One region of the Parabacteroides sp. CAG:2 genome, then DNA from elsewhere that is predicted to be linked to it. Evidence: riboswitches for the same ligand, from Rfam matches in the RefSeq annotation. Region 1 holds a riboswitch; each other region holds the start of a gene.
The links. Region 1 has a riboswitch for thiamine pyrophosphate ahead of QVP94_RS10450 (TonB-dependent receptor). Riboswitches for the same ligand answer to the same signal wherever they lie in the genome.
Positions count from the first base shown of each region.

Region 2: another riboswitch for thiamine pyrophosphate. It lies ahead of thiD (bifunctional hydroxymethylpyrimidine kinase/phosphomethylpyrimidine kinase); the one in region 1 lies ahead of QVP94_RS10450 (TonB-dependent receptor).
Region 3: another riboswitch for thiamine pyrophosphate. It lies ahead of QVP94_RS08780 (sulfide-dependent adenosine diphosphate thiazole synthase); the one in region 1 lies ahead of QVP94_RS10450 (TonB-dependent receptor).

Region 1 covers NZ_FR885301.1:17,198-22,610, reverse strand. The annotation lists partial or broken gene infB (translation initiation factor IF-2) at 1-1,499, opposite strand, end outside; gene nusA (transcription termination factor NusA) at 1,520-2,785, opposite strand; gene rimP (ribosome assembly cofactor RimP) at 2,790-3,257, opposite strand; TPP riboswitch at 3,495-3,605, shown strand; gene QVP94_RS10450 (TonB-dependent receptor) at 3,648-5,413, shown strand, end outside.
Region 2 covers NZ_FR885305.1:81,966-87,378, forward strand. The annotation lists gene QVP94_RS11720 (BamA/TamA family outer membrane protein) at 1-971, shown strand, start outside; TPP riboswitch at 1,075-1,172, shown strand; gene thiD (bifunctional hydroxymethylpyrimidine kinase/phosphomethylpyrimidine kinase) at 1,167-2,015, shown strand; gene QVP94_RS11730 (thiamine phosphate synthase) at 2,008-2,604, shown strand; gene QVP94_RS11735 (thiamine phosphate synthase) at 2,595-3,323, shown strand; gene thiC (phosphomethylpyrimidine synthase ThiC) at 3,335-5,032, shown strand; gene QVP94_RS11745 (patatin-like phospholipase family protein) at 5,073-5,413, opposite strand, start outside.
Region 3 covers NZ_FR885289.1:13,193-18,605, forward strand. The annotation lists gene QVP94_RS08765 (efflux RND transporter periplasmic adaptor subunit) at 1-397, opposite strand, end outside; gene QVP94_RS08770 (DUF6769 family protein) at 476-880, opposite strand; gene QVP94_RS08775 (hypothetical protein) at 951-1,370, shown strand; gene QVP94_RS08780 (sulfide-dependent adenosine diphosphate thiazole synthase) at 1,427-2,197, opposite strand; TPP riboswitch at 2,260-2,356, opposite strand; gene QVP94_RS08785 (IbrB-like domain-containing protein) at 2,447-2,971, opposite strand; gene QVP94_RS08790 (DUF3440 domain-containing protein) at 2,955-4,256, opposite strand; gene QVP94_RS08795 (hypothetical protein) at 4,253-4,657, opposite strand; gene QVP94_RS08800 (glycoside hydrolase family 3 C-terminal domain-containing protein) at 4,743-5,300, opposite strand; gene QVP94_RS08805 (hypothetical protein) at 5,297-5,413, opposite strand, start outside.

The DNA.
Region 1 (5,413 bases):
ATTACGTTCGCGCTACGGATATTATCCAATAAAGAAGTCTTACCATGGTCAACGTGTCCCATCACCGTTACGATAGGCGGACGGGCTACCCAATCCTCCTCGTTATCATCTTCCTCATCAGCGTTGATCGCCTCGACAACATCCGCGCTTACATATTCAGTCTTATAACCGAACTCCTCAGCCACAATATTGATCGTCTCCGCATCCAGGCGCTGATTGATCGAAACCATAAGGCCGATGCTCATGCAAGTACCAATAACCTCCGTTACAGATACGTCCATCATGTTCGCCAAGTCGTTGGCCGTAACGAACTCGGTCAGCTTCAATACCTTGCTTTCCAGTTCTTCCTGTTCCATCAACTCGTGCTCACGTTTCACAGCGGCGTCACGTTTATCACGACGGTATTTAGCCCCCTTATTATTCTTATTATTCTTGTTGGTCAAGCGAGCCAAAGTCTCCTTGATCTGCTTTTGAACATCCTCTTCACTAACTTCCGCTTTCACCGGCTTCTTCAAGCGAGGCTTACGGTCGTTATTCGGACGATCGTCACGATTCGGGCGCGGATAATTCGTACCCGGCGTATTATTCACGTCTACCCGATCTTTCTTGATACGTTTACGCTTCTTCTTAGCGTCACCTTCCTCACCCGGTTTAGCAGGAGCGTTCGGTTTAATCAAAGTCGGCGAATTCGGACTCTTATGAGGAGCGCCCGGACCGTTGCTATTATTACCCGGCCGATTGTTATTAAACTTTTGCTTCTCATCACGCTCTTTCCGCTTCTCCTCCTTCGTTTTCTTTTTCGGACGAGTCGATTGGTTAAGCGCATCCAAGTCAATCTTACCGGTTACCTTGATCTTTGACTCCAATTTAACCGAGTTCAAACGGAAAAGATTATCATCCTTTTCCTCGGTCTTCTCTACTTCCTGTTCCGGTTTCACACTTTCCACCTTAGGTTCCGCAACAACCGGTTGCTTCTCTACGGTTTTTTCTTTTTCCACTTCCACTACTATAACTTTTTCTTCTTTTTTCTCCGTGGGAGCCTGCGCAGGCTGCGCGGGTTTAACAGGAGCTTGAGCAGCGGGAGCGGCAGGCGCTTCCTTCACTTTCGGCTCTTCCTTTACCTTAGGCTCTTCTTTCACCTTAGGCTCCTCTTTAGCCTTCGGCTCTTCCTGCTGTTTTTTATGTTGTCCACCATCCAAATCAATATGACCCTTCATTACGATCTTAGGTCTGAATTCTTCCGGTATCACTGTCTTTATTTCCGCGGTCTTCTCTTCTTTCACAGAAGGAACCTCTTTCCGCATACGATCCGCCGCAAAATTACGATCTTTCTCTGGCAGATCCTTTCCAAACTCTTTTACGAGCAAAGCATACTGTTCATCACTGATCCTCGTGTTGGGATTATCCTCAACCGAGAACCCATTCCGGTGCAGGAACTCAACCACCGTGTTGATTCCCACGTTCAATTTTCTCTGTACTTGAATTAATTTTATAGGCATATCTAACTTTGTCGTAATACTTATTCGTTACCTTCATCTTCAAATTCCGCAGATAAGATAGCTAAAAGATCGTCCACGGTCTGTTCTTCCAGATCGGCACGTTCAATAATCTCATTGCGGTCCATAGCAAGGACACTCTTCGCCGTATAGCATCCTATATTCTTCAGTGCGTCGATCACCCAGCTGTCGATCTCGTCGGAGAACTCATCCAAGTAGATATCCTCCTCGTCCGCTCCTTCGATATCACGGAATACGTCAATCGTATACTCAGTCAACATACAAGCCAACTTAATATTCAGACCGCCCTTACCGATCGCTAAAGAAACCTCCTCCGGACGTAGATAAACCTCAGCTTTCTTTTCCTCCTCATTCACACGGATAGAAGAGATCTTAGCCGGGCTTAAGGCACGCTGGATAAACAAAGAGAGATTTGAGGTGTAATTAATCACATCAATGTTCTCGTTTCTCAACTCGCGAACGATTCCGTGGATACGAGAGCCTTTCATACCTACGCAAGCGCCTACCGGATCAATACGGTCATCGTATGACTCGACAGCCACCTTGGCACGCTCTCCCGGGATGCGGGCGATCGCCTTGATCGTAATCAAGCCGTCATTAATCTCCGGAACCTCCAACTCAAACAACCGTTGCAAGAAGACCTTATCCGTACGGGAAAGAAGGATCTTCGGGTTGTTATTATAGTTATCCACACGTTGAACGATCGCACGTACGGTCTCTCCCTTACGATAGAAATCGGTCGGGATTTGCTCGGATTTCGGCAGTAGCAACTCATTACCATCGTCATCCAGCAACAGGATTTCTTTCTTCCACACCTGATAAACCTCAGCGGCGATGATGTGGCCGATTTTATCCTTATACTTAGCGTACAAGCTGTCTTTCTGCAATTCAAGTATCTTTGAAGCCAAAGTTTGGCGCAAGTTTAAGATCGCACGGCGTCCGAAGTCTGCGAAATGCACCTCGTCGGTCACTTCCTCGCCCACCTCACAGTCGGCATCGATTTTACGGGCCTCCGTCAACGTAAGCTGCAAGTTCTCATCCTCCAATTCATCATCAGCCACAACCGTACGGTTTCTCCATATCTCGAAATCACCTTTCTCAGGGTTGATAATCACGTCATAGTTCTCATCCGTGCCAAACATCTTGGCGATCACGTTACGGAACGAATCTTCCAAAACGCTAATCATCGTATCTTTATCGATATTCTTCAACTCCTTGAACTCCGCAAGGGTGTCAATCATACTGATTGTTTCCTCTTTCTTGGCCATAATCTTACTTGAATCTTATTAAGTATTTTGTATATTTTATTTCATCAAATGTATACGACTCATCCTCCACCACAGTCACCTTCCGCTTAGCGCCTTCCGGTTTCACCTTCTTCTCGACAGAGACAACCACACCGTTCTCGTCGGCAGATTTCAACACACCGGTCAGCTTCGAGCCGTTTTTCAACAGCATCTCCACCTCGTTTCCGATGTTCTTGACGTATTGGCGAAGTACCTTGAAAGGAGAAGTAATGCCGGCGGAGCCAACCTCCAGCTCATAATCCTCGACGTCACGATCCAGATGCTCCTCCAAATACCGGCTCAACTCGGCGCAATCATCAATGCTTACCGCTTCATCGTTATCAATTTCAACGACTATCAGGTTTCCCGGTTTAATCACCACGTCTACTAAATAATTGCTTGAAGAGGCTAGTTTTTCCTCTATTAATTGGCTTACCACTTTCTTTTCTATCATACACATATCTGTTAAGAACAAAAGAAGGGGACTACCCGCCCCCTCCTCAACTTCACTTAATCGCCCGCAAATATACAAAAAATCAATGAGTTCTCAAAATATCCTCATCTTTTTACAGAAAAAATTAATACGACACAAACCGGATTACTATCCATAGTAATCAGAATTAATATCTATAGAAATCCGATTTACTATTGACAGTAATATTTATTAACACTTTTATGCCTATCTTTGCTGCCGAATACGAAGGGGTGCTCGCAAAATCCTTCACGAAAGGAGCGGGCTGAGATCATACCCATAGAACCTGTACAGGTAATGCTGTCGTAGGGATTCATGCTTCTCCGATCCTTTCTATTCATCTATTTAGTTTTAAAGCAAAAAGATGAAAAGATGAAAAATGTATTGGTTATCTTGGCCGGCTCCTTACTGGCTACAACCGTCAAGGCACAAATGCCCAGTCCGGTCGACTCCTTGAAAATCTCAAAAGACGTATCTTTGGATGAAGTAGTTATTACCGCTACCAAAGTCGGGAAAGAAACCCCGGTAGCTTATAGCGACATCTCCAAACAAGAGCTAAGCAGCCGGAACAACGGGCAAGGTATCCCATTCCTTATCTCCCAATCCCCGTCTGTTATCATGACCTCGGATGCCGGAACAGGTATAGGTTACTCCGGTTTTCGTATCCGGGGTACAGACGCGAACCGTATCAATATCACGATCAATGGCGTACCGGTTAATGACTCCGAGTCTCATACCGTATTCTGGGCTAATATGGCCGATATAGCCTCCTCGGTAGAATCGATCCAGATCCAACGAGGTGCCGGAACCTCTACGAACGGAGCCGCGGCTTTTGGCGCTACGGTCGCCATGCAGACCGAGAAACCGTCCTTAAAGCCTTACGGCGAATATTCCGTATCAGCAGGTTCTTTCGGTACGCTGAAGCATACGGTAAAAGGCGGTACCGGATTACTTTACGATCATTTCGCTTTCGACGTCCGCTACTCCAATATCCGTAGCGACGGCTTTATCGATCGTGCCTCCGCCCGTATGAGCTCTTACTATGCCTCCGCCGCTTTCTATGCCGATAATACATTGATTAAATTCCAAGCCTTCGGGAACAGCGAGAAGACCTATCAAGCATGGAACGGTGTTCCGTCTTATTTACTTGACACAGATCGTAGCTATAATCCATGCGGAGAATATGAGGAAGATGGAGTGAAGAAGTTTTATAACAATCAGACGGATAATTATTGGCAACACAACTACCATTTAATGGCCAGCCAGCGTATCGGAGATTTCTGGAATATGAACCTGACCCTTCATTACACCGATGGTAACGGATATTACGAGGATTATAAATCGAAAGCCAAATTCAGCAGTTATAAACTACCGGAATATATCGATCCGGAGGGTAATACCGTAAAAAAGACGGACCTTGTGCGCCGTAAATGGCTCGACAATTATTTCTATGGAGCCGTTTATAGCGCGAACTATCAACATGACAACACCCGCCTTACGCTGGGAACCGCCGTCAACAACTACGTAGGCGACCATTTTGGCCGGGTAATGTGGACCAAAAGCGCAAACGTCTTGCCACAACCGGATTACGAATATTACCGCAATACCGGTAAGAAATTAGACTACAACGCATACGCAAAATTGACCCAACGTCTTTCCCCTCTTTTCACCGGCTATCTGGACTTACAATACCGTGGGATCCATTACACCATTAAGGGAAACGATGACAAAGCCGAGGAAGAGCTGGACATTCATAAGAACTGGAACTTCTTCAACCCGAAAGCCGGTATAAACTTCCATAACAACGGCCATAACGCATTCGTCTCTTTCTCCGTCGCAAACCGGGAACCGAACCGTGACAATTTCACGGAGGCAGGCCCCGAAGAACGTCCTACCCACGAGACCTTATATGATTACGAGGCCGGTTATAGTTTTGGTAACAACCGTTTCCGGGTTGGAGCCAATCTCTATTTCATGGATTACAACAACCAATTGATCCTGACCGGCAAGATCAGCGAGATCGGTGAGGCCCTCACTTCCAATATAAAGGATAGCTACCGAATGGGCATCGAGCTTACCGGAGGTGTACAAATCACCTCTTGGCTGAATTGGAACGCGAACGTAACCCTCAGCCAAAA
Region 2 (5,413 bases), on a different contig from region 1:
CTAGCTTTCGCTTAAACAAGAATGATACGATATCCCAGCGATCGTTTATCCCTGCGGGATTTAACATCACCTTAAACGGGACGTTCGTTTTTGCCGGTGCCGGTACCTTATTCTTCAACGAGAATCGCTTCCGTATTTATATCAGTTACGGTTATCGGAACGAACCTTCGCATTATTTCGGGAAAGGCTATGAGACGATCGAGCAAATCGAGAAAAGCGATTCGACAACGAAATTCCATAAGAGTTCTATCCAACTATATCCCCGTTTCGTATGGGAAGTTAGGCCTCATTTATATACGGGTCCTCTTTTTGATATTAATTTCAGCAAATCAGATGATATCAACCCGGTGATGGCCGAAGATCCTTATTTCAATAAGTTCAAACGAGATTATGTCAATATCGGTGTCGGCGGCTTGATTCAATACGATACACGAAATGACGTGGCGACCCCAAGTTCCGGTATGTTACTAAGCGCGATCGCTAAAGTGTATGGAAAGTATTTAGGCGGTGCATATAATTATGAGATGTTCGAGTTAGAATACCGCCAATTCCAGCAAGTATTTCGTCCTCGTAGCACCTTGGCATGGATCGCCAAGACACAAATCGGTGTGGGAAACGTTCCTTTTACGGAGCTTCCTTCGTTTGGCTCTCCTTTCGATCTTCGCGGATACTATTGGGGCAAGTACCGTGACAAGACCATGGCGTATGGGATTCTGGAGTATCGTCATATGTTCGGCAGCGTGGAGAAATATAAGAGCGGTAATTTCTGGGCGAAGTGTGGTTTTGTTGGCTGGGTCGGCACGGGTACGATCGGAAACGCTCCTATCGTAGACTGGAATAAATGGAAGTTCAACTATGGCGTAGGCTTACGTATCCAAATGCAACCCGGCAAGAACTTCCGCCTAGACGTAGGCAAAGACCCGAACCAAAAAGGGATGGCGGTTTATATGAATATGACGGAAGCCTTCTAAAACCAGAAGGCTCCCGTCTACGATTTATGGAAGTATAACCTTGCGTTAAAATTATCGTTTAAAAGCCGGAAATATCTTAATATCGATTTTTTTCACTAAGTTTGCGCCGTCGAAGGGGTGCCATACTATATGGGCTGAGATCATACCCTTACTACTTGATGCGGGTAATGCCGCCGTAAGAAAAACGAATGTTAGATGGATAAAAATGAAATGTACCGTTATCCGGTAGCTTTAACGATCGCGGGCTCTGATAGTGGCGGTGGTGCCGGAATACAAGCGGATATTAAGACTTTTTCCTCGCTGGGGGTTTTTGGAGCCTCGGCGATAACGGCTATAACCGCTCAAAACACACAGGGAGTGCGAGGGATCCAAGCGATCTCTCCCGAGATTTTGAGAGAACAAATCGAAGCTATTCTTGAGGATTTCATCGTAGATGCCGTAAAAATAGGGATGCTACATAACAAGGATGCCGTAAAGGTCGTATCTGAAACTTTATCTTCCTTCCAACAGACTTCTATCATTTTAGATCCAGTGATGATATCCACGAGCGGAAGTAAATTATTGGAGGATGACGCCATCCGAACCATCATTGATGAGTTGTTCCCTAAAGCGACACTGCTTACTCCGAATATTCCCGAGACGGAATATCTTTCCGGTATAAAAATCAATAACGAGGCGGATATCTTATGTGCCGCCCGGAAATTGCAGGAAAAAGGATGTAACGCTATATTGATCAAAGGGGGGCATATTCCCGGAGTAGAAACGGTGGATCGGTTATTTATCAATGAGAATAATCCGATTTGTCTGGCCTCGCCAACAGTGGAGACCTTCAATACCCATGGAACAGGCTGTACGCTATCGTCCGCCATCGCCGCTTATATGGCACTCGGCCATTCATTGGTGGAAGCCGTACGATTAGCCAAGGAATATATGAATAACGCGCTCGTTCACGGGGCGAATGTATGCATGGGAAAAGGGCACGGACCTGTAAACCACTTCTTCTCACCCTCTGCCCTTCATAAAATCCGATGGAATCATGAATAAGCTGGTCGTAATTACTACACCTTATTTTTTCGCGGATGAAGCTTCTTTGATCGAACTTCTATTCGCAGAAGGAATGTCTCGTTTACATCTACGTAAACCGGATTGTAAACGTGATGAATTGGAGGGCTTATTGGATAAGATCTCTCCGGCTTATTACGACAGGATCGTTCTTCATGATTGGTTTACCTTGGCAGAAGAAAGGGCTTTAGGAGGAGTCCATTTGAACAAGAGGAACCCGGAAGCTCCACCTTTATATAAAGGTAGTATAAGTCGTTCTTGCCATAGTCTGGAAGAGATTATCGAGTATAAACCGGTATGCGACTATGTGTTCCTTAGCCCGATCTTTCAGAGTATATCCAAAGAAGGATATGGTAGCGGATTCTCCTTAGATGGATTGCGAAACGCGAAGGGCATCATCGATGATAAGGTGATTGCCTTGGGAGGAATCTGCCCGCGGACAATAACGAAATTAAAAGATATCCCCTTCGGCGGTGTCGCCGTTCTCGGGGCCCTTTGGGGAAACGATCCCTCCCTTCTTGTTGCGGATCAACTCATAAAACAATTCAAACGATTACAAGTATGGCCTTAAATTATTATTTCGGATATGATGAGAATGGAAGAGTCGGTCGGAGAACAACCGGATTACGCCCCCCTTTTGGTGGAAACAATCGCTTGATGTTTATAACGCATCGTACGCCTAAATATACGGAATGCGACGAGGTAAGCATGGCAATCCAAGGAGGGTGCTCATGGATACAGTTGCGCATGAAGGATGGGATTTATGAGGATACCGTACGTACATGTGCCACTATCTGCGCGGAAGAATGTGAGCGAATCGTGGATTTCTGCGTAAACGATGATCTGGAGGCTGCCGTGACATGTGGCGCTACGGCTTGTCATCTGGGTAAGAATGATATGCCCTTGGATATCGCTTGGGAAGTACTGAGAGACAAGTTAGATTCCAATGCCATCTTCTATATCGGGGCTACGGCGAATACTTTTGAGGATATCCGGCTGGCCGTAGAACGAGGCGCCTCGTATATCGGACTAGGGCCGTATCGCTTTACGGGTACCAAGAAGAATTTGAGTCCCATCTTAGGCTTGGATGGTTATCGTAAAATAATCGCTCAATGCAAGGAGGCTGGCATCGATATTCCTATCTTTGCGATAGGTGGTATTACGCTGGAAGACGTAGGCCCTTTGATGGAGACGGGTATAACCGGAATCGCTGTTTCGGGCGCGATTATCAATGCCCCCGATCCCGTGGAGGAAACCCGCCGGTTTATAGAGGAAATCAATAAGTACTAAACTAAATACATATGGCTACTAAAAAGAATATGCGTATTTCCTATCCGTCCTCGGAAAAGATTTATGTCCCGGGCGAGATCAATAAGATCAAGGTTGGTATGCGTAAGATTAAATTGTTGGACACGGTAACCTTGGATGAGCATGGAGAACGAATCTTCAAGAAGAACAATCCGGTAATCGTTTACGATACGAGCGGCCCGTATTCCGACCCCAAGATATCGATTGATATCGCTAAAGGACTTCCTCGTATACGTGAGGAGTGGTACGGTAAGCGTAAGGATGTGGTTCAATTGCCGGAATTGACTTCCGCTTATGGTCGTGAGCGATTGGCGGACGCGACTCTGGATTCCCTGCGTTTCCCCAAGCGATACTTGCCTTTCCGGGCTAAAGAGGGTAAGAATATCACCCAGATGTATTATGCGAAGAAGCGCATTATCACTCCGGAAATGGAGTACGTGGCGATTCGTGAGAACCAGCAAATCGAGGCTTTGGGACTGAAGTCGTATATCACGCCGGAGTTCGTCCGCAAGGAAATCGCCGCCGGTCGCGCGATCATCCCGGCGAATATCAATCACCCGGAAGCCGAGCCGATGATTATCGGTAAGAAGTTCTTGGTAAAGATCAATACCAATATCGGTAACTCCGCTCTTTCCTCCGGTATCGACGAGGAGATCGAGAAGGCGATATGGAGTTGTAAATGGGGCGGCGACACGTTGATGGATCTCTCTACCGGCGATCATATCCATGAGACGCGCGAGTGGATTATCCGTAACTGTCCGGTTCCGATGGGTACGGTTCCTATTTATCAAGCCTTGGAGAAGGTGAATGGCAAGGTAGAGGATCTTTCTTGGGAGATCTATCGGGATACGTTGGTCGAGCAGGCGGAACAGGGCGTGGATTATTTCACGATCCACGCAGGTTTGTTGCGCAAGCATGTGGAGCTGACGGCGACTCGCCTGACGGGGATCGTATCCAGAGGCGGATCGATCATGGCCAAATGGATGCAGCTTCATGACGAGGAAAACTTCCTGTACACGCATTTCGCCGAGATCTGCGAGATACTGAAGGCATACGACGTGGCGGTCTCTATCGGAGACGGGCTTCGTCCCGGTTCTATCTATGACGCGAACGACGCAGCACAATTCGCCGAGCTTCACACGATGGGAGAACTGACGAAAATAGCTTGGGAGCAGTTCGTGCAAGTGATTATCGAAGGCCCGGGCCATGTTCCCATGAATAAGATCCATGAGAATATGAAGGAACAACAGTATGCCTGCCATGGAGCGCCGTTCTATACGCTGGGCCCGTTGACGACCGATATCGCTCCCGGATACGATCATATCACGTCGGCTATCGGTGGCGCGCAAATCGCTTGGCATGGGACGGCCATGATCTGCTACGTTACGCCGAAGGAGCATTTGGGATTGCCGAATAAGGAAGACGTGCGTAATGGGGTGGTCGCTTATAAGATAGCGGCGCATGCCGCTGACTTGGCGAAAGGGCATCCCGGCGCTCAAGTACGTGATAACGCGTTGAGCAAGGCACGTTTTGATTTCCGCTGGAAAGACCAGTTCAATTTGTCCTTGGACCCGGAAAGGGCTTTACAGTATTATAAGGAGAGTGCTGTTACGGATGGAGAGTACTGTACGATGTGCGGTCCTAATTTCTGCGCTATGCGGTTAAGTAAGGATTTGCAAGGTTGTAAATAAAATACTGTTTTGAGGGGATGAGACGGGGCATGCCCCGTCTCTACAATTGAGTGATTTGTTTTCCGCATTTGTAGCCTTCCTCATATAGTTCTTCCAGTTTCTTTGTGTCGCTTCCGGTACGGCCGACTTTAATCGGGCTTTGCGGACGGATGACGAAGGCTTTTCCTTCGGCCTCCAGTTGGTCTATGTAATCCAAGACCTCGTTGTACTGCCGGTATCGTAGTCGCAACTGTTTCCGGATCGCCGGGTATTTGTTATAAATAAAGCCGGGAAGGTAAAAATCTTTCTCTTCTTTCCGATAGCCTTTGTTACGGGTAAGGATGATGACGTTCTTGGAGAAGCCGTCGGCGATAGCCCGTCGGATAGGGATAGCGTCGCATA
Region 3 (5,413 bases), on a different contig from region 1:
ACACGGCCTGTCCCTTGCGTACCGCCGTACCATCCACGAATGGCAAGCTACCAAACGAGATCACGCCGGGGACGGTAGCGACGATCACGGACTCCTCCCCTTGCGCCGCCATTACTCGTCCGCTCGTCTTAATCACATCCGTGAAAGGAGCGGGATTAACCGTTACAGTCTGCAAACCAACGGCCTCGGCTAAAGCCTTCTTAAAGACAATCTCGCCGGGATGGGTACCACCGGCCTCATGCTCATGGTCATGGCCTTCGTGTTCATGTCCCTCATGATCATGATCGTGAGCCTCTAATTCATGATTATGCTCATCGTGTCCGGCTTGCGACGCATTTCCCGCACAACCGGCAAACAGGTAAGCGCACATCGCACCTACCAAATATATTTTCTTCATTGTGTAAAAAATCTTGATATCGTTAATAATAAATAGATAGGGGCAAGTCTATCCTCACCCGCTCTCACAAACGAGGTATCAAGACATAGGAGGGGCACGAAGTCCCGAGGCACTCACTATCCAAGCGTCGTGCAGCGACTCAATGTAGGGGGCGTTCTCGTGATCAAGGAGCTGTCCGCAAAACGCCGGTTCAGGTGGATAAATGTAATCAAATAAGACGAGTAACGGCATCAGATGTATATCCACATCTCCATCCATAAAATGAAAAATATGCGTACTGAAATAGGCCAAGTTATGCCCGTCGCAACCGCAATCATGCGTATCTGTGCTTTTATCGCCATGCGCTTGCTCCGCGGTCAAGGATTGATAACAAGGCATCCCGTCCCGGTGATGATGGTGAGGGATAACCACAGAAAGCAACGCCAAGATGCCGGCCATCAGCACCACGTATTGTACAATCCTCTGTTTCATTTTCTCACGCATGGCACAAAGATAAGGATATTTTTCCGTTTTTTACATGAATGTTGTAAGTTTGCGGTAAATAAAAAGATAGATGAAGTTTGGAGTAAATAAAAAGGTATTATTATATACCGCCGGTTGCGTATGGATTTTCGCCGGTATCAATATCTTACGCATCGGTATCGTCACATGGTTAAACGATACCCATTATTGGTTATTCAAGATCGGGGAAGCGACCATCGTTTTCTTGCTTTTCTTCAATTTGGTCTTTAAACGGCTTTTCTATAAACATTCCGAACGGATCTCCCGGAAAAACGGGAAACATTGCCCGTTCTCTTTCTTCGACGTGAAAGGTTGGATTATCATGATCTTCATGATCGCTTTCGGGGTCACGATCCGCGCGTTCCATTTACTGCCGAATTCTTTCATTTCCGTATTCTATACGGGATTATCCACGGCGTTGATCATAACGGGATTCTTATTCTTGAGACAAGGAAAAACCGTTGGGAATTGAGAATTGAAAATTAAAGATACAACAATCTATAATTTTCAATTCTCAATTCTCAATTTTCAATTCCCAAGTTTTTCGCAGATCAACTCAGCAGCCTTCTTGCCGCTCATCAGCATGCCTCCAAAGATCGGTCCCATACGGAAGCTACCGCTTACGCCGTTAGCGGCCATACCGGAAACGAATAATCCCGGGTAGATCTCCTTCGTGTTCTCCACCGTTGTCTGCTCACCCAGCTCCACATTCAAGGAACGCTCGCCGATCACGCCTCCGGTCGGTGTATTCAATTGGATATCATTCTTACGGGCTACCACACGGGCAATCTCGCAATCATGCCCCGTACCTTCCAAGACAGCCTTTGCCATGATCGTCAACGGATCCACGTGCATCCCCTCACGGATTACCGGAGCCCAGTTCACTACCACACCGGCTACGGCATCGTTATGAAACACCACGTCCTCTACCGAATAGCAGTTAAAGATCGTAGCGCCCGCCTTCGTCGCCTGATAAATCAAAGCGGAAGTGGTATGTACCGAATCCATGATATACGTGCCGTTAGCACCCTCCTTATAGCTTACGCCCAATTCCTTGATAATCGGCATAGCCTCTTCCTGCACCACGATATCGTTGAACATCATAGCGCCGCCCCACATACCTCCACCGGGAGCCAGCTTACGATCAAACAACGCCACCTTCTTACCGGCTTTCGCCAAGAAATAAGCGGCCACGATACCGGAAGGTCCCCCTCCCACGATCGCTACATCCACAGACAAGTTGCTCTTCAACTTCTCGAAGTAAGAGTCAATGATTCCACTTGAAACAATCTGTTCCATCTTAATAACTAATTAAAGTTTAAACATCAGGGAGCACATAGAGGTAACGCCCCCTTTATTTCCTAGTTCTACCTTATTTTCCCTTCGCCGGCATTACCCGGATCAGGTTCGATGGGTATAATCTCAGCCCGTATGACTCGGGCACCCCTATGTGAAAAGTCGGGGGCAAATGTACAAAAAATTAGTATATATGTACTCAACAGAGCCATAAAAGGCAAAAAACGCTCAGCCAAACAAAATGTAAGAAGCTTAATCTTCTTCCGACCAGTCATCAGACCAACCGAATTCTTTATCCCGGAATAATTCAGCTAATCCCGAAATCTGCTTGAACCGAAGTAACTCATTTTTATCCATTCCAATATTACGCATGATCCACTTATCAGACATCCCAGATTTGACCAACTCCGTAACAATCTCCGTCATAAGTTCCAAGTTGTGCATCCCTCGAGCCCTGTTATGGCGAATGGTTGAAGCCATTCGGTTTGAAATATCTTTCTCAATCACCGTTACAGGCAACATTCCTTTCTCACGATCATAAATCCTTTGAGATTGCTTCATAACCAGATAACGATGATAACCATCTACTATCTCATATAAATCATCCTCTTCAAGATAATAACAGACGCAAGGCATCGTATAGCCATCCTCCCAAATGGAAAGTTCCAATAATCGCATTTCCGGTGGTGCCATGATATTAGGGTTATAGCTGTTGGCTACAATTTTTTCTATAGGGACAGCCCTAACACCATATGCCGGACTAACAAAGTTTCCCATGCTTATAAAAATTATATTTGTCCATTACTTCTTTTCTCATATCCCTCTCTCGTTTTGTCTGGGAAAAACCCATATACTTACATGTATGATCGTTTTTCAAAATACAAACACACATACGTTTGTAAGTAGGGATTTCTTTAAACTCGGGTATATTGATATCATCGATATACTCCATCCGTACCGGTTTCTTATCCGTATGGTAAGCGGTACATTCTTCCACAATGATAGGAATATTAGCCGCCCGTAACTTAGCGATAGTCTCCTCACTGAGGCATCCTCCTTTTTCTCTCCAGAATTTACGGCTGACTCTTAACTTATTCAAATAGTTCTCACGAGTTTCTTCGGGTAAAGTATTTAGGAGAAAATACATATATTTCTCCCAAGAGAACCCGGCTGGGCACTTGATAGCCCTCCATCCCATAGCGGAGGTATTCCCATATATACCGGCAAAGCCAACACCGTTTACACGTCCAACCATCCGCCCCCACATGTCGGGATCGACAACTTTGTAAATGAACAGTGTGGATATCGCTTGGGATATGAATGGGCTCGCCACACGTTGCCGGGACAAAGGCACCCCTGCTTGATAATACAAATCATACAAATGATTATATGTCCAACCGAACTTTCCGTTCGCTATCCAGATATCCTGAGTTTTCCAATCATAAATAGGATATGCGTTATATATAGAATAATTCATTCTGCGAGTCCATTTATAATTAGCTAGTTTTCTGTAATTCTTATCACTATGTATGGCCCGCCACCTATTAAAACTCTCTTGGGTACGGATACCAACAAGGCAACATATACGCCGGCCCATTTTCCGTTGATACAACCAAAAAGGGAACATATTCTGAAAATCATAATCCCACATGTCCTCCTTGAAAAAGTCAAAGTCTTTCGCCCGGAGACATGAATGGGGCATCTCTCGAACCCAGATATCCCGGTACTCCTCGCTCCAAGGTCTCCAATATTGTTGAAACATAGATGTACATGTCTGGACTTTAAAAGGAACACAACAATGATAAATATCAAGGATATCGGAATTAGCGGCATAAACCTTTTCCACATATTCGGTCGTCTGGCTGTATTGAACCTCATAATCCATATGAAATACACCTAGTTTTCGTCCCGGAGCGTATCTACGAATATAATCTACACACAAATTCAACAGTACACCGCTATCCTTTCCGCCGGAAAAAGAGACGTATACGTAATCGAAATAATCAAAAATGATCTTCAATCTTTTCTCTGTCGCCTCGTACACATCCATTCTTCGCATCATGACTCTACCTCCGGTAAATAATGCATTTTATCATAATTTTTCCACTCAACACATGTCTGGAACTTTTTTTGTGAGAACACTTTTACATGACGTTTATGCACAACAGCCATAAGTGAAGCTTGAGATGAATAATCCTTTATGACTTCTTCAAGAAGTTCACTCAATACCGAAGGATCATCACCACTCACGAAATAATTGTCTATAGAGTAATAGAGATGTCCTTTTTTTACAGGCATAAAACCAACAACAGCTGTTTCATGAAAGGCTATATACCAAACGTGGCTACGAGATGTTTTAAAAGGGTAATTGTTATTTTGTCGCAAAATGGCTGGATTCATGACCAAAGGTGCGACAAGTTCATATAACAATTTGTCCGTTCCCTGCAATGTCATAATTTTCATGGTCTGCACTTAATAATATTACCATGCAAATTTAGGCATTATATATAGATACCGTAGCCACAAAAACACAAAAATGTAATTTACCCTATTTATATTTAGTCACTCGCTCATCATCGATAACGCCTTTCCAATTCATACCAAAAGCGAAATCATACAGATGGCCCTCGCTATCCGTATAGCATTTCATATCCCGGGGAACATCCTCGAATTGCTCCTCCACGATACGCATATCTGCCGGCATCTGCAAAGGCAACAAAGCGGAAGGCTCGGCTTTTCCACTGATGATATCCAAGACCGCTTGGTTTTGTACACCGAAGTTCACCAGAATGGCATCCGCCGAACCCTCGAACTCGGACATAATCGTGGGCTTATCCATCTCCAAAGATACGATTACAGGCTTACCTTTCATTTTAGCCTTTGTCTCCAAAACAGAAAGCATATCCTGCTTATTAGCTGTTTTCACGGACTTACCTTTATAAGAACGGTTCGTGAAATTCTCAAACGGATCTCCCCCCGCCAAACTTGGGTTACGGGCATAGGTAGCGGTATAATCATTATACTGTAAACTGATAGGCATATAACCGTTTCCACCTTTCTCACGATCGGATTTATCATACCCCGTACCACTGTTCGGGCTCGTCATAAAGACGATGGCGAAATCCGCCTCATCGGGATTATCAACGACCGTAAGATACCGTGACCGATGCCCTCCACTAAAGCTTGCACATTATTATTCCAGCGAGCCGCCACTTCTGG